Linked DNA regions of Actinoallomurus bryophytorum. The protein of the gene in region 2 interacts with the protein of the main gene of each other region in a pairwise test. Links are inferred from orthologs where the notes say so. Each region holds a gene or a part of one and is shown on either strand. Other genes may lie near its edges.

Region 1 (8,594 bases), 180 kb from region 2 along the record:
GGCGTGGAGTGCGTTGATCGTGTCGAGGGAGGAGATCGACCGGATCGGCCTGCACCGGTGCAACATCGCCGGGATGCGCAGAGCACTGGCGGGTCTGAACATGGTGCCCGGGTACGTGCTCACGGACGGGTTCCGCGTACCCGGCCTGGTCGTACCGGGCCTGCCGGTACCCAAGGGGGACCGGGTCGCCGCGTGCGTCGCCGCCGCCTCGATCGTGGCGAAAGTGACACGAGACCGGATCATGGTCGAGCTTCACGAGCAGTACCCGGACTACGGTTTCGCCGTGCACAAGGGATATGTCACGCGTGCGCACACTGCGGCGCTTACCGAACACGGTCCATGTCCTGAACACCGTCACTCGTTCATCAACGTGGCGCGAGCGGCGAACGGGGAAACCGGGCAGACGACCGTGGTTGCCGGAACCACGGAGGAAGAAGATGCTCCCATCACTGGGGAAACTGATTGGGACGCGTCAGAGTATGAAGATACCGCCGGCCGGGCGGACGTCGCCTGAGCCGGCAGTACGGGGAGGGGAACGGCCATGAGCGCAGAGGATCTCGAAAAATACGAGACTGAGATGGAGCTCCAGCTCTATCGCGAATACCGCGACGTCGTCGGCCTGTTCGCGTATGTCGTGGAGACCGAGCGCCGTTTCTACCTGACCAACACGGTCGACCTGCAGGTGCGCAGCACCGAAAACGGCGAGGTCTTCTTCGAGGTCACCATGCAGGATGCCTGGGTGTGGGACATGTACCGCCCTGCCCGCTTCGTCAAGAGCGTTCGTGTCGTGACCTTCAAGGACGTCAACGTCGAAGAACTCGCCAAGAGCGATCTCGAACTCCCCGAGAGCTGATCGCAAACATCACGGTCCCAGCCGGGGGCGACCTGGTGCGTCCCTCGGCGGGGGGACACAGCGTGCCGCCCGAGCCGAAGCGGATATGGGCGGGCAGTCCGGATCGTGCTGATGTGCGGCCTCGTCCACTTCATCACCGCAGCCGACTGCCGCACCTTCCGGCTCCTGCTCCAGCCCCTCCTAGAGCATGTCTTACGGACGGCCGCAGGCCGCCGGCACACCGGTCTCGCCTGGCACGCAATCGCCGCCGCCGGCGAAAGGGCCTGACACGTCGGCCAGCCTGCCCGAGCTGTACAGCTAACCCCGTCCCGCCGAGTGCCCAGGCGGGCCGGTTGGATGGGGCTGCGCGGTTCGAGGGCGGGTCGGATGGGTCACGCGGTTGGGGTGTCGGTCGGATGGGGCTGCGCGGTAGGGGTGTCGGTCGGATTGAACCGTTCCGGCCTCGCCGCCCTTGACGACCATCACCGGACGCCCTCGTCCGACTACTCGAAGCCGCCGAGTGAGGTGCCGAACTCGACCGCGCCGCCGAGCTCCGCGAGCCGCAGCCTCAGCGCTTCCTCGATCCGCCATTCGGGCGTGATCAGGCTCGCCGGATAAGGGATGTCGGGGCGATCCCTCAGCGTCTCGGGGACGTCCAGCGTCACCTGGCCGTCGGAAGCGGTCGAACGGGTCGGCATCGCCATCCGGCCGCCTGCGATCACGCGGTCGATGATGCCGAGATCGCCGAACACATCGAGGCTATGCGGGTCGAGAGTCGGTCGGATCGAGCTGCTCGGACACCAGGGGCCGGTCGGATCGAGCTGTCGCATCAAGACTGGTCGGATCAAGGCTGGTCGGATCGAGCCTGCTTGCCAACCGACGTGTTGGTGGTGACTTCGATAGTCGATCTTGAGCGTGCCGTCCGCGCTCCCCTCACATCGAGGGGTCGTAGGTCCTCAGCGAACTCCACCACTCCGGACCTCAAAACGTGCGACTAGCCGGGCATACGACATCGCCCCGAAAGCGGCGACGAACCTTGAACCCAGGTGCGTTATCCACAGAACGTGATTCCACTACCGCCCATCGTGACCTTCCGGCAGTTTCGAGGTCGGAGGTGAGGCACATGCGCGCGAAGGACGTGCTTGGAAGGCTTGGCGAGGAAGCGGCCGCGAGGCATCTGGCCGGGCTCGGGTGGACGATCATCGACCGCAACTGGCGCTGCCCGGAAGGCGAGCTCGACATCGTGGCCCGCGATGGGGCCAGTCTCGTGGTGTGCGAGGTGAAGACCCGCTCCGGCCTCGTCTACGGCGCTCCCGTGGAGGCCGTCACGCCGGCCAAGGCGGCGCGGCTCCGCCGGCTCGCCGCTCGATGGGTGGCGATGCGCGGCATCGCGTACTCGCCCGTCCGCATCGATGCCATCGGGCTCGTGTCCGAGGGCGGCGGGCGGTTCAGCATCGACCACCTGAGGGGAGTGTGCTGAATGGCGCTCGCCCGCACCCGGGCCGTGGCCCTCTTCGGCGTGGACGGCCAGATCGTCGACGTGGAGGCCGCGATCACCAACGGTGTCCCCGGTCTCCATCTGGTCGGTCTTCCGGACACGGCGCTCAGCGAGGCGCGCGACCGGGTACGCGCGGCGATTCTGCACAGTGGCGAAAACTGGCCCAATCGCCACGTGACCGTGAGCCTCTTCCCTGCCAGCCTGCCCAAGCGAGGAAGTGGCTTCGACATCGCAATCGCCGTCGCCGTCCTCGGAGCGGGCGAGGCGTTGCCGACCGACGCCTGCGCGGGTCTGGTGATGATCGGAGAGCTCGGTCTCGACGGCCGGATCCGTCCCGTGTCCGGTGTCCTGCCCGCGGTGCTCGCCGCGGCTGACAGCGGAGCCGACACAGTGATCGTCGCGAAGGGCAACGCCGCCGAGGCGTCCTTGGTACCCGACGTCAAGGTGGTCGCGGTGGGATCGCTGCGCGCCCTGCTTGCCCGGCTGCGCGACCTGCCCCCGCCCGAGGATCCCGATGACGAGGCCGACGTGGAGGGCCCCGCGCCCCACACCGATGGGCTGGCCGCACGTTCCAAGGCCCGGCGCGGCGACCTCGACCTCGCCGACGTCCGCGGACAGGCCGAGGGGCGCAAGATCCTGGAGGTCAGCGCAGCCGGAGGGCATCACGTCTGCTTCATGGGCCCACCCGGCTGCGGCAAGACAATGCTCGCCGAACGCCTCCCCACGCTGCTCCCCGATCTCGAACGCGGCGCGGCGCTCGAGGTCACCGCGATCCACTCGGTCGCCGGCACACTCCCCGCAGGACAGCCTCTGATCACCCGTCCGCCGTTCCAGGCACCGCACCACACGGCGTCGCGAGCGGCCCTGGTCGGCGGCGGCAGCGCCCGGATGATCCAGCCAGGGGCCGCATCCCTCGCACATCGGGGCATCTTGTTCCTGGACGAGGGCCCGGAGTTCGGCGGCGGCGTCCTCGACGCGTTACGCCAGCCGCTGGAGGAGGGCGAGGTCGTGATCGCCCGTTCGGGCGCGACCGCCCGCTTCCCCGCGCGGTTCACGATGCTCCTCGCGGCCAACCCGTGCCCGTGCGCGGCCCCGAAGGTACGTGACTGCAGCTGCGCGCCATCGGTACGGCGCCGATACCTCGCCCGGCTGTCCGGACCGCTGCTCGACCGTGTCGATCTCAAGTCCCGGCTGAAAGAGGTGACACGTGCCGAGCTCCGCTACGACCTCGAACTCGCCGAGTCCAGCGAGGTCGTCGCCGAGCGGGTGCTCACCGCGAGAGACCGCACCCGCAGACGCCTTGCCGACACCCCGTGGCGCACCAACGCGGAAATCCCCGGCCGCGAACTACGGCGCAGGTTCGCCCCACCCGGACAGGCCCTGGCGACACTCGACCGCCCACTCGCCGACGGACGCCTGAGCGCCCGCGGCCTGGACCGTGTGGTCCGCGTCGCCTGGACCCTCACGGACCTCATCGGCAAGGAAGGACCCACCACCGACGAGATCAACCAGGCACTGGCCTTATGGGAGGGACGCACCTGACCGGAGCGGACACCACTCCGGACACCGGACCACGGGCGGGAGGCAACAGATGATCGTCCCTATTGAAGAACGGCTGGCGCGGGCCGTGCTCACATGCATGGCTGAGCCCGGCGACCAGCGCTTAGGCCGCCTGATCGAGCAGGAAGGGGCCCAGGACGCGCTCGCGGCCGTGCGCTCCGGTGAGGCTCCCGCCGGGCTGGACCGAGTCGAACTTGAAAAACGATTCCCTGCTTGGCGGGCACGGTTGTCGGAGGCCGACCCCGAGCGCCTCCTCGCCACCTGTGAGGAGAGCGGCGGCCGGCTTGTGTGCCCGGGTGAGGCGGAGTGGCCTTCGCAGCTAGACGACCTGGGTGACGGCCGTCCGTACGCGTTGTGGGTACGCGGCGATCAGGATCTGCGGTTCGGCTGTCTCAGATCGGTCGCACTGGTGGGAGCCCGAGCCGCGTCGGCGTACGGCATCCACGTGGCCGCCGAGATGGCCGCGGAGCTGGCGGACCACAACTGGACCGTGGTCAGCGGCGGCGCGTACGGCATCGACGCCGCGGCACACCGCGGAGTGCTCAGCGCCGATGGCCTGACCGTGGCGGTGCTCGCGTGCGGCGTGGACGTGACCTATCCGAGCGCGCATGCCGGCCTGTTCACGGAGATAGCACGGAGCGGTCTCCTGGTCAGCGAACTACCACCGAGGGCGACCCCGACCCGCCCGCGCTTCCTCATCCGGAACAGGGCCATCGCGGCACTGACCCGCGGCACCGTCGTGGTCGAAGCGGCCCAGCGCAGCGGTGCGATCAGCACGGCCCGCCACGCCCGCGACCTTGGCCGCGCCGTGATGGTGGTGCCGGGCCCGGTGACCTCGCCGACGTCCGCAGGCTGCCACACCCTCCTGCGCGAATGGGGCGAAGCCGTGTGCGTGACCGACGCCTCGGACGTTCTCGACCGCGTCGGCCTCATCGGCGACGACATGGCCCCTCAACGCCGCGGCCCGGTCCTCGACCGCGACCGCCTAGGCCCAGCCGCACGCGACGTACTCGAAGCACTCCCGTCACGCGGCGGAGCCGGCGCCGCCCGCATCGCGGTGACCGCGGGAGTAGACCTCGACACCGCCCTGACCTGCCTGGGCGCCCTCGCCGCAGGCGGTTTCGTCGAACGCTGCATGAAAGGCTGGAAACTACGCCACAACCCATTGGACCCCTGACCCGAATGTCGGCCTCGACATCACTCGGAGCGGCCCTATGGGCATCTGGATCGCCAGCGTCCAGCAGCTCAAGGGTGCTCTGCAGTCCTATGAGGGCGCGCTCATCATCGCGAGCCAGACGAACGTTCACCCCGAAGAACTTCGCCGACCACCCCCGAACGCCACCCCGGGTTGATCAGGCGAGCGCGCGACGTGGTGTGATCGTGGTGGCTCCGGTGCCCTGATCCGGCCGTTCCCCCGCGATATTCGTACGGCCCCGGACCTGGACCCGGCCGCGACCTGGACCCGGACCCGGACCCGGCTCAGTGGGCCTCCGCGAACTCCAGCTCGTCCTCGACCGAGTCGCGCCCCGACAGCCACAGGCCCAGGGCCTCGCGGGTGCCGCGTACCTCGCGTCCCCGGCCGACCGTCCGGTCGCCGTCGGTGAGTACGAGACGGTGGCGCAGCACGCGGCGGTTCATCCATAGGCTCAGCTGCATGCCCTCGCGCAGGATCGCGCGGGCGATCGGCTCGGGTACCTCGCGTGGCCGGCCGAGTCCGCGCAGGATGTCCTGGTGGTGCACGCCGAGGTCGCCGAGGAACAGCAGCGCGCCTAGCCGGCTGGTCAGGGCGGGGCGCTCAGCCCACTCGGCGGCACGATCCATCAGTTGAGCGCGGCTCAACTCACGGGCCTCGCGCGCCATCGCGGCGTTCGCCACGTTGATCCGGCCTCCATGGCGTACGTAGGTGCTCATGGTGTCGACGCCGATCACATGGCCGAGCACGTCGCGGGGCGACCAGTCCTCGCACAGGGTCCGTCCCGATGTGAACTCGTCGTCGGACAGGCCGTCAATCGTCTCGATCAGCCGCCGCCGCTCGCGGCGCTGCTCGTCTTCGAACGGGAACACACAAACCTCCGGGGCCGTCGGGGCCCGACATTCTTGATCTTCCAGCCGTCGACCGCAACTCTCCGTGCTCTGGTGCGAGCGTGCAGTGAAACGAGGCTGGGTCATTCTGTCGATCCGGCGCTGTTTCGGGTCGGTGACATGACGCCAGGCCGGTGGCGTCTTGGGTGGGTCCATTGACCTGAGGCGGAGGCCGAAACCGTGAGTGGCCGCATCGTTGGGCCGGGGGATCGGGCAATGCTCACGCCCAGGCATGGGCTGTTGGCGTGGTTCATCGGGGGCGGGTGGTGGAGGGGTCGGGGGGTGGCGAGGGGGCCTCGGCGGGTTCCGGGGGGTTGCGTCCCACCAGGGCAGTAGGCGTACGGGGCCGAGGCCCAGGAGGGTCAGGGGTCCAGGTACTTGGCCCCCTCGCGTGGGCCTCAGCGCACGCGTGGGTTATTGGCGGCGGGTGGTCGGGGGGTCGGGGGGTGGCAAAGGGGCCTCGGCTGGGTTCCAGGGGGGCGCGTCCCACCAGGGGAGTAGGCGTACGGGGCCGAGGCCCAGCAAGGTCAGGGGGTCCAGGTACTCGACGCCCTCGCGTAGGCCCCAGTGCAGGCATGGGGTCTGGCCGCAGTGGCCCAGGACGTTCTCGACCCTGCCGATCGGGTCGCCTGCCGACACCCGGCGGCCCGGGTGGACCGATGGGTGTACTGGCAGGTACGTCGTCCGCAGGGTGCCGTGGACGATCGTTACGACGCCTCGGCCGGCCAGGTCTCGGGCGAAGCCCACTCGGCCCGGGCCGGTGGCGTACACGAGGCTGCCCGGGGTGGCCGCCAGGTCGACGCCGCGGTGGCCGGGGTCCCACGGATGCGCCGGTGGGTCGAAGACACGCAGGATTTGCGGTGCCGGTCTCAGTGGCCACTGCCAGCCCGGGCCGGAGGGGGGTAGCAAGGCTGTGACCAGCAGAAGTATTCCATTCCACACCATGGGACCAGAGCATGCGCCCGCGCTCTCGGACCCGCCAGAGGGGTGCGCGAATGTGGATAACCCAAGGATGAATCATGCCGATTCCACGGCGGGGGCGTGCCGCCGGTACACTGACTGAACGGTCGCATGACCGAATTCACGCGCCCGCCGGTCACCGGTGTGAAGGTGGGGCTGCCCTCTCGGTCCGTGGCAACAGCCATGGGAGGGGCACGCACGGGCGCAGGAACAACCGAGAGCGGCCCGGAGAGCGACCGGGCCAGACAGGAGAACACGGGCAATGGCACCCGTCGTCACCATGAAGCAGCTCCTCGAGAGCGGCGTTCATTTCGGGCATCAGACCCGGCGCTGGAACCCGAAGATGAAGCGTTTCATCTTCACCGAGCGCAACGGCATCTACATCATCGACCTGCAGCAGTCGCTGTCCTACATCGACCGCGCCTACGACTTCATCAAGGAGACCGTCGCCCACGGCGGCACGATCCTGTTCGTCGGCACCAAGAAGCAGGCGCAGGAGTCGATCAACGAGCAGGCGCTGCGTGTCGGTATGCCGTTCGTCAACCAGCGCTGGCTGGGTGGCATGCTCACCAACTTCTCGACGGTGCACAAGCGCCTGACGCGTCTGAAGGAGCTCGAGGAGCTCGACTACGACGACGTCGCGGGCTCCGGCCTGACGAAGAAAGAGCTCCTCATGCGCAAGCGTGAGAAGGACAAGCTCGAGCGCACCCTCGGCGGTATCCGGGACATGGCGCGTGTGCCCAGCGCGGTGTGGATCTGTGACACCAAGAAGGAGCACATCGCCGTCAACGAGGCCCGCAAGCTGGGCATCCCGGTCGTCGCGATCCTCGACACCAACTGCGACCCGGACGAGGTCGACTACCCGATCCCGGGCAACGACGACGCCATCCGTAGCGTCAGCCTGCTCACCCGCGTCGTCGCCGACGCCGTGGCCGACGGCCTGATCTCCCGCGCGGGCGCCGCCACCTCCGGTGACGAGAAGCCCGCCGCCGGTGGTGGCGAGGAGCCGCTCACCGAGTGGGAGCGCGAGCTGCTGGAGAAGAAGGACGAGACTCCGGCCGACGCAGCCCCCGAGGCCGCAGCCGCCGAGACGGAGACGCCCGCCCCCGAGGCAGCGGCTCCCGAGGCGACCGAGGCCGAGGCCGAGGCCACCGAGACGACCGAGGCGACCGAGGCAGCGGCTCCCGAGACGGCCGAAGCCGCTCCCGAGGCGGCCCCGGCCGACGCCGAAGCCGCGCCCGCCGAAGCCGCGCCCGCGGAAGCCCAGGACGCCTGACGCCTGACGGCCACCAGAACGACGACGACGAGAGAGACACGACCACAATGGCGAACACCACCGCCGCGGATGTCAAGCGGCTACGGGAGCTCACCGGTTCGGGCATGATGGCCTGTAAGAAGGCCCTTGAGGAGGCGGAAGGCGACCTTGACAAGGCCGTCGAGCTGCTGCGCCTCAAGGGTGCCAAGGACGTCGGCAAGCGTGCCGAGCGGACCGCGGCGAACGGCCTGGTCGTTGAGTTCTTCAACGGCTCGGGCGACGGCACGCTTCTCGAGCTGAACTGCGAGACCGACTTCGTCGCCAAGAACGAGCAGTTCATCGCGCTGGCCGACCGCATCGCCGAGTTCGCCGCGGGCAGTGACGCGGCCGACGCGCCGGCGCTGCTG
Region 2 (8,579 bases):
CGGCCCTCGCGGCCGATGATGCGGCCCTTCATCTCGTCGCTGGGCAGGTGCAGCACGGACACGACGGACTCGGCGGTCTGCTCGGTCGCCACCCGCTGGATCGCGAGCGTGACGATCTTCCGCGCGCGCTTCTCGCCCTCGTCGCGCGCCTCGCCCTCGATGTCACGGACGATCAGTGCGGCCTCGCGCTTGGCCTGGTTCTCGATGGCGACGACGAGCTCGCTCTTGGCCTGGTCGGCGGTGAGCCCGGCGGCCTGTTCGAGAACCTGCTGGCGTTCTTCGTCGACGCGTTCGAGCTCGGCCCGGCGCTCTCGGAGCGACTGCTTGACCTCGTCCAGCTTCTGGCTGCGCTCCTCGAGCCGCCGCATCTCGTCATCGAGCCGCTGCTCACGCTCGGCGAGACGGATCTCGCGACGTTCGAGGTCTTCCCGCACCGGGCGGAGGTCGTCCTTGAGGGTCTTGACCTCCTTCTCTGCCTCGGCACGGGCCACCGCGGAGGTGTCCTTGGCCTTGGCCTCGGCTTCGGCGACGATCTCCTGCGCCTGGGCCTTCGCCCGCGCTACGATCTCGTCCGCGTCCCGATGAGCGTTGACTTCCTCTTCGCTCCGCACGGTGCTCTTGGTAGCCGCGACCACCCGGCCGAGGATCCTCCGGAGCACAACGATGACGAGGATGACGAAGGCCACGATGATGAGCAGTGCCGCACCTATGACACCCAAGATCACGGCACTGACCCCTTTCCTCGACGTCGACGCCACCCAACACCAAGGCAGCGCGCGAGGGGCTACGAACGCGCCATGGGTCCACCGGACCGCCGACGGATGCCAGCCGGGGCACAACCATCCAGGGTCCCGGACTCCCACCAGAACCCTGTAATCCCACCAACCGGCCATAGGGGAGCCGGCCGGGATACCTCTCAGCTCGTCAAAGTCTGCGGTCGTATGGAAATCCGCACTGCGCGGAGTAACTCCTCACTGCCGTAACCGTAAGCGTCGCGGAGGTAATGGGCAAGGAAAGACCACACGTTCCGGACGATTCGTTGCATGTGGCAAGCAGATACCCATACCTCCCTCGCCGCAGGTGAGAGACAAGATCGCGCTGGTCGGCCGCGTGGCGGCCCTGACCAGGACCCGTACACACCCTCGGCCACGGACCAGGGCAAATTTTGTGGACCCGCTACACCCACGGGCGCGTCGCGCCCCTGTTCCCACCGCCGAGCACCACGCCGCCCGGAAGATCATCGCCAGTCACCATGGGCCCACTGGTCTGCGGTCGACGCCCTGGAGCCGGCACGGCTAAGTCACGGCAGCCACAGTGGGCCTGGCCTGGCCCGTCCTGAGCAACCTCACCCGGCTCAGACCGCGCCGCCCCAGGCACTCCCCCAGGTCATCCCGCCACAAGCCGCGCGGGTGAGCCGGTGCAGGGTCAACGCCACCTCGTCATCGGGCGCACGGTGGCCACGCTCCGCACCCACGCTTCTCATCCCATGCTCCGCAACCGGACGAGACCGGCCATGCCCCCCACCTCGCCCCGCAGCTGGACGAGGCCGGCCGTGCCCACTGCCGGGACGGTCATCGCGGTCACGTGCGTCGGCTGGATCCTGGGGGTGCGCTGGGGCGTTCTCGTGCTCGGGGGTGTCGGGCTGCGGCGACCGGGGTTAGTCCTCTGGGGGTGAGTCGGGGAGGTCGCCGATGCCCTCCGCTTCGAGGGCCTCGCGGATCAGGTTGTAGGCGAGGCTGCCGGAGTAGCCCTTGCGGGCGAGTACGCCCGCGATGCGGCGGGTGCGTTTGACGGGGTCCATGCCGCGGGTGACGGCCATTCGTTTCGCTATGAGTTCGCGGGCCGCGGACTCTTCCTGCTCCGGGGCCAGTTCTTCGACCGCTTCCTTGACGGTGTCGTCGGCGACGCCGCGCTGCCGGAGTTCGGCGGCGAGTGCGCGGCGTGCCAGGCCGCGGCCGGCGTGCCGGGACTGTACCCAGGCCTGGGCGAACGCGGCGTCGTCGATCAGGCCGGCCTCCGTATAGCGTCCCAGTACCCGCTCGGCCACCTCGTCCGTCACGCCCTTGCGCCGCAGCGCGTCGGCTAGTTGGGCGCGTGTGCGAGGCGAGAAGCTCAGCAGCCGGAGGCAGATCTCACGTGCCGCGGCCTCCGGATCGTCAGCGTCCGCGGCGGAACGCCGACCGGCCGACGACCTCCCACCCGCCATGGACCTCCCACCCACCGTGGACCGCCCGTCGGACGCGGACCGCTTCGCCTTCCAACCGGAACCACTGCGTGCAGCGCCGCCAAATCCGTTATCGGCCTTTCGTCCTGCCACGACATCCCCTTGAACTCTCGCCGTACCCGAATGTCCGTCCGAACCACTGCCCCCTGGACGGAGACAAGCGCCGGACGCCCGAAGCGGTGAACCGGAACCACCGCGCCCTCAAGCCGAGACTCCCGCCGACCGGACCGACCGACCGGACCGGCACCGGCGCCACACGAACGACCGTGGGACCGACCGGACGGCCACGCCCCAGCGAGACGCGACGCCGGCGAGCTCAGAGCCCACCGCGACACCAACCCCTCAGCGAGACGCCGCCGACAGGCGAACACCAACATCAGCGAACCCCGGATCCGGTCCTCGCGCTCCGGCCAACCGCCGATACCGCCCCCTGGGGAGCCTCCCGGCAGGCACCCACAGAGCGAGTGAGCACGAGCCCCACCCACTCCCAGCCAGTCGCGACGCCGCCAGGAAACCCGGCTCGACACCGCCCGGAGCGCCGATGTTCGGCGGTCCGGGGACAAGTGCCCGCAAAGCGAAACGGCAAGAGGCTCCTGGACGGGGGCGACGCCACCGGGGAAGGACTCCGCGCCGGTCTCGGTCCGGCGCGGGGCGTGACGCCGCCGCCCGCCAGGAGGGCTTATCGGGCCGGCTCTCAGACGTCGCCCGGCTTCGGGGTGCTCTTGGCGCCCCGCTTGGCCCCTGCCGGCTTACCCGCCCCCGCCGTGACCGCCCCGTCGGCCGGTGCCTCCGCGGGAGGCGCGGCCGGGGAGGTCGGGTCGGCGTCGAGCTTCGGGCCCACCCCGAGCTTTTCCTTGATCTTCTTCTCGAGCTCGTTGGCCATGTCCGGGTTTTCCTTGAGGAAGGTGCGGGCGTTCTCCTTGCCCTGCCCGAGCTGGTCGTTCTCGTAGGTGTACCAGGCGCCGGACTTGCGGACGAAGCCCTGCTCGACGCCCATGTCGATGAGGCCGCCCTCACGGCTGATGCCCACGCCGTACAGGATGTCGAAGTCAGCGACCTTGAACGGCGGCGCCATCTTGTTCTTTACGACCTTGACGCGCGTGCGGTTGCCGACCGCCTCCGTGCCGTCCTTCATCGTCTCGATGCGGCGGATGTCGAGGCGCACCGACGCGTAGAACTTCAGCGCCTTGCCGCCCGTGGTCGTCTCGGGCGAGCCGAACATGACGCCGACCTTTTCCCGCAGCTGGTTGATGAAGATCGCTGTGGTCTTGGTCTGGTTGATGGCGCCGGTGAGCTTACGGAGGGCCTGCGACATGAGGCGGGCCTGGAGACCGACGTGACTGTCGCCCATCTCCCCCTCGATCTCCGCGCGTGGCACGAGGGCCGCGACGGAGTCGATGACCACGACGTCGATCGCGCCGGAGCGGATCAGCATGTCGGTGATCTCCAGCGCCTGCTCCCCCGTGTCCGGCTGGGAGACGAGGAGCGCGTCGACGTCGACGCCGATCTTCTTCGCGTACTCGGGGTCGAGCGCGTGCTCGGCGTCGACGAACGCCGCGATGCCGCCGTTCTTCTGCGCGCTCGCGACCGCGTGGAGCGCGAGGGACGTCTTACCGGAGGACTCGGGGCCGTAGATCTCTACGACACGGCCACGCGGGAGGCCGCCGATGCCGAGGGCCACGTCAAGGGCGATCGAACCGGTCGGGATCACCTCGACCGGAGGGCGCCCCTCCTGGCCCAGCCGCATGACGGAACCCTTGCCGAACTGCCGCTCGATCTGGGCGAGCGCCGCCTCGAGAGCCTTCTCGCGATCGTTTGCTGCCATGTGAGGTGTCCCTGTGAAATCGGTGCCTGCTGTTATCGGATGCGACGTTACGGGGCCGCACTGACAGTTTTCGAGAGTCCGGGCCACCGGTGTGGATGACGTCGCTCGTTACGGCCAACTTTAGCCGAACACGTGTTCGATCATGGTAAGACACTCCGATTCCCACCGGAAACCCGGAGGGAGTTGGCTTACGCTGAGCGCAGGATCATGCCGGTGACCATTCTCATGTGCGCCGACCCGCTCAACCCCCGGAGGGTCGACGAGCACTTCGCCCGGGAGGCCGACGCCGTACGCGCGCTCGGCGGCTCCATCGCGCTCATCGACCATGATGCCCTCCAGCACGGCGACGCCGCCATGGCCGTCCACCGCGTACCCCGTGACCTGGGCACCGTCTGGTACCGCGGCTGGATGATCACGGCCGTGCAGTACATCGCGCTGACCTCCGCCCTCGGCGCGCGGAGGGTCACGATGGCGGTGCCGCCGGACGGCTACCAGAAGGCCCATGAGCTGCCCGGCTGGTACGACACGTTCGCCGGTGTCACTCCCGCGAGCGTGTGGCTCCCGATGCCCCCCGGCGCTCCCCCAGGCAGGGACAGGCTGGCGCAGCTCGTACGCCCGCTTCCCAAGGGACCCGTGATCGTCAAGGACTACGTCAAGTCGCGCAAGCACGAGTGGGACGAGGCGTGCTTCGTGCCCGACGTCACCGACCTCGACCGGCTGCACGCCGTGGTGTCGCGTTTCTTCGAGCTTCAGGGCGACTCCCTGGCCGGCGGCATCGTGATCCGCGAGTTCGAGACGTACGAGGGCGGCGAGGCGCGCGTCTGGTGGGTCGACGGTGAGCCGGTGCTGGTCGGGCCGCATCCGGACACCCCGGACCGGCATCCACGCCCGCGTACGGAGCCCACCGCGCCCTGCGTACGTTCTCTGGGCTGCCGCTTCATCACGACGGACCTCGCGCGGCGCGCGGACGGCGCCTGGCGGGTGGTCGAGGTCGGCGACGGACAGGTGAGCGATCTTCCAGGAGGCGCCGAACCCGCCGACCTGTACCTGAGCTTCCCGATCCGCTAGGCACCTCTACACTTACCGGACATCACCCCCGGAACCGGAGGGCCCATGCCTCCCCAAGACGCCGGACGGCGGATGCGCTCCGGTGCCGTACAGCTCAGCGCGGTGGGCGTGCTGTCCCTGACGCTCGTGGCCTGCTCCTCCAGCACCAGCGCGTCCTGCGTCGACGGCCAGAACTCCCGCGGCGGCTCACACCGCGTCGTCGACGACCGCTACTGCGACAACGGCGGCACGTACGGCCGCTACTACTGGTACTACGGCGGCCGCTACCACGGCGGTTACATCTCCCGCGGCTCCACGATCCGTCCCCGCGGCAGCAAGATCACTTCACGCGGCGGCCGGGTGATCTCGCGTGGTGGCTTCGGCGGGCACTCCGGCTCGCACGGAGGCTGAGCCGTGCGACGCGAGTTCTCGGACCCGCGGGGGGACTGGGCCCAGATCATCGAGTCACAGGGCCTCGCGTACCACCGCACCTCCCACCCCGAGCACCTGACCCGCCCGTACTGGGACGAGTCGGTGCACTACGTCTTCGGCATGGACGAGGTCCTCGCCCTGGAGACGGTCGTCGAAGAACTCCACGGGATGTGCCTGGCAGCGGTGGAGCACGTCGTGACGACCGGCCGGTACGACGTGTTCGGCATCCCGCCCTGGGTGCGCCCGCTCATCGAGGCGTCCTGGCGGCGCCGCGACCCGCACCTGTACGGGCGGTTCGACCTCCGGTACGACGGCGAGGGCCCGGCCAAGCTGCTGGAGTACAACGCCGACACCCCCACCGCGCTGGTGGAGAGCTCGATCGTGCAGTGGTACTGGCTACAGGACGTCTACGCCGACGGCGACCAGTGGAACTCCGTCCACGAACGCCTCGTGGACCGCTGGAAGGAGATCGCGCCGGGACCGGTGCACTTCGCCTGGACCACGGAAGACGAGACCGGCGAAGAGCTGATGACCGTCGCGTACCTGCAGGAGACCGCCGAACAGGCCGGCGTCGCTGCCACCCCCATCGCGATGGAGGACGTCGGCTGGCACGCACGGGACGAACGCTTCGTCGACCTGGACGAGGCCGAGATCCGTACGCTCTGCAAGCTCTACCCGTGGGAGTGGATCGTCGCCGAGCCGTTCGGCCGGCACGTCACGCGTGCGTCCTGGATCGAGCCGATCTGGAAGATGCTCCTGTCGAACAAGGCGCTGCTCGTCGTGCTCTGGGAGCTGTACCCGGGCCATCCGAACCTCCTGCCGACGTTCCTCGGCACGCCGAGCTCGCTCACGTCGTACGTGCGCAAGCCGCTGCTCGGCCGTGAGGGGGCGAGCATGAGCATCGTGACGCCCGACGGCGTACAGACCACTCCTGGGGAGTACGGAGCCGAGGGCTTCGTCTTCCAGGAGCTGTGCCCGCTGCCCGACTTCGGCGGCGAGCATCCCGTACTCGGCGCCTGGGTCGTGGGCGACGAGGCCGCCGGCCTGGGCATCCGCGAGACCTCCGGTCTCATCACCGATGACACCTCTTCATTCGTCCCGCACCGCATCGACGTGGCACCTCGTTAGGGAGATCGACATGGCTATGGCGTTCTCGGAAGGTTTCGGCACGGCTCTGGGCAAGGGCGCCGGCGCGATCGCGGCGTACACGGCACTGGGGCTCGTGCTGCTGCTCATCGGGTTCTTCGCGGTCGACATGACCACGCCGGGCCGCCTCACCACGATCATCAGGACGAACCGCAACGCCAACGCGACACTGCTCGCCGTCTGCGGCATGGCGGGCGTGGGCCTCGTGGTGGCCGCGTCGATCTTCGCGTCCGGCGGGAAGCTCCTCGAAGGGCTGATCGCGACTCTCGTCTGGGGCCTGGTGGGCATCATCACCCAGCAGATCGCCACGCTGGTCGTGCGTTACCTGCTGGGCATCGACGTGGCCGGGCTGATGAACAAGGAGAAGCTCGAACCCTCGGCGATCCTCCTGGGCGCGACGCAGGTCACGGTCGGCCTGATCACCGCGGTCGCCGTCATCTGAGGTCGTACGAGGCGAGCCGCGGGCGTACGGGACCGGGCGTCACCGGGAGCCCGGCCGCCCGCCACTCCTGGAAGCCGCCGACCACGTCCGTGGCGTCGACCAGGCCGATCGCCCGCAGAGACGCCGCGGCCAGCGACGAGGAGTAGCCCTCGTCGCAGATCACGATCCAGCGGACGCGGTCGTGGACGGCCTCGGGGATACGAGAGTCGCTGCCGGGGTCGAGCCGCCACTCGAGATGGTTGCGCTCGACGACGACGGCGCCGGGGATGTCGCCGTCGGCGCGCCGCTGGTATTCGGGACGCGTGTCGACGAGGAGCCCGCCGGCGCGTACGGCCTCGGCCGCCTCGTGCGGCTTGAGGCGCGTGAGCCCCGCCCTGGCCTCGGCGAGCAGCCGGTCGACGCTCACCGCAGTTTCTGGGGGACGTCGAAGGTGGCGCAGACCGCCTGCCACACGGCTTTGACGGCGACGCCTTCGGCCAAGGCCTGTTCGACGGTGCGGCCACCTAGCTCGGCCAGGACGTAGTCCTTGGCCACGCTCTCGGCATAGCCATCGCCGAACTGGCTGTTCATTCGTTCCCAGAACACGGTGAGACGCACCCCTCAACGCTACCGGCCGGCGCGTTCTGTCGGTGCCGCGAGGCATCATGGCAGCATGGGACCGCTAGACCGCTTCTCCGCCGCCGCGCGTGCGTGGTTCACCGGGGCGTTCGCCGCGCCCACGGCGGCTCAGGAGGGCGCCTGGGAGGCCATCTCCCGTGGCGACAACACCCTGGTCGTGGCCCCGACCGGCTCGGGCAAGACCCTCGCCGCGTTCTTCTGGTCACTCGACCGGCTCGCCACCGTGCCGCCGCCGGAGGATCCCAAGCGGCGCTGCCGGGTGCTGTACGTCTCCCCGCTCAAGGCGCTGGCCGTCGACATCGAGCGCAACCTCCGGGCCCCGCTGACCGGGCTGCGGCAGACGTCCCAGCGGCTGGGCCTGGACGAGCCGGACATACGCGTGGCCGTGCGCTCCGGTGACACTCCCGCTGACGAGCGCCGCCGGTTCGCGGCCAAGCCGTCCGACATCCTCATCACGACGCCGGAGTCGCTGTTCCTGATCCTGACCTCACAGGCGCGCGAGGCGCTGCGCGGCGTCGAGACGGTGATCATCGATGAGGTCCACGCGGTGGCGGCGACCAAGCGCGGCGCCCATCTCGCACTTTCTCTCGAGCGGCTCGACGCGCTCCTGGAGCGACCCGCCCAGCGCGTCGGTCTCTCCGCGACGGTACGGCCGGTGGCCGAGGTCGCGACGTTCCTCGGCGGCACGAGACCCGCCACCGTGGTGCAGCCGCCGCACCAGAAAGAGGTCGAGCTCGAGATCGTCGTGCCGATCGAGGACATGACCGAGCTGGGGCAGCCGACCGAGGACCTGAGCGGGGCGGCGGCCGGAGAGCCCAACCGCACGTCGATCTGGCCGCACGTGG

What was found.
Region 1: the proteins of recA (region 2) and dprA interact in binary tests that used the Bacillus subtilis proteins (3 or more experiments, as listed by UniProt). The link is inferred for Actinoallomurus bryophytorum from one-to-one orthologs.

The regions. Positions count from the first base shown.
Region 1 is NZ_VFOZ01000001.1:710,414-719,007, reverse strand. Bases 3,141-6,018 are described here. They hold dprA (DNA-processing protein DprA), read left to right. Parts: upstream 3,141-3,969; coding sequence 3,970-5,067; downstream 5,068-6,018. Other genes in these bases: FB559_RS03405 (maleylpyruvate isomerase family mycothiol-dependent enzyme), read right to left, coding at 5,370-5,954; FB559_RS43610 (hypothetical protein), read left to right, coding at 5,105-5,242; FB559_RS03415 (YifB family Mg chelatase-like AAA ATPase), read left to right, coding at 3,141-3,872. Outside these bases: FB559_RS03435 (ribonuclease HII), read left to right, coding at 1-514; FB559_RS03430 (DUF2469 domain-containing protein), read left to right, coding at 542-853; FB559_RS03425 (hypothetical protein), read right to left, coding at 1,336-1,584; FB559_RS03420 (YraN family protein), read left to right, coding at 1,956-2,312; more of FB559_RS03415, read left to right, coding at 2,313-3,140; FB559_RS03400 (M23 family metallopeptidase), read right to left, coding at 6,387-6,917; rpsB (30S ribosomal protein S2), read left to right, coding at 7,195-8,208; tsf (translation elongation factor Ts), read left to right, coding at 8,256-8,594. UniProt on the Bacillus subtilis protein: Protein that helps load RecA onto ssDNA during transformation. Binds cooperatively to circular ssDNA, is able to bridge different segments of DNA. Favors the loading of RecA onto SsbA- or SsbB-coated ssDNA and formation of RecA-DNA filaments.
Region 2 is NZ_VFOZ01000001.1:535,284-543,862, forward strand. What follows is about bases 1,985-4,847. They hold recA (recombinase RecA), read right to left. Parts: upstream 4,050-4,847; coding sequence 2,919-4,049; downstream 1,985-2,918. Other genes in these bases: FB559_RS02560 (regulatory protein RecX), read right to left, coding at 1,985-2,206; FB559_RS02570 (ATP-grasp domain-containing protein), read left to right, coding at 4,257-4,847. Also shown: rny (ribonuclease Y), read right to left, coding at 1-725; FB559_RS46055 (hypothetical protein), read right to left, coding at 1,355-1,483; more of FB559_RS02560, read right to left, coding at 1,658-1,984; more of FB559_RS02570, read left to right, coding at 4,848-5,117; FB559_RS02575 (hypothetical protein), read left to right, coding at 5,163-5,507; FB559_RS02580 (glutathionylspermidine synthase family protein), read left to right, coding at 5,511-6,656; FB559_RS02585 (DUF350 domain-containing protein), read left to right, coding at 6,673-7,116; FB559_RS44460 (rhodanese-like domain-containing protein), read right to left, coding at 7,109-7,522; FB559_RS44465 (DUF3046 domain-containing protein), read right to left, coding at 7,519-7,713; FB559_RS02600 (ATP-dependent helicase), read left to right, coding at 7,769-8,579. UniProt on the Bacillus subtilis protein: Multifunctional protein involved in homologous recombination, DNA repair and competence.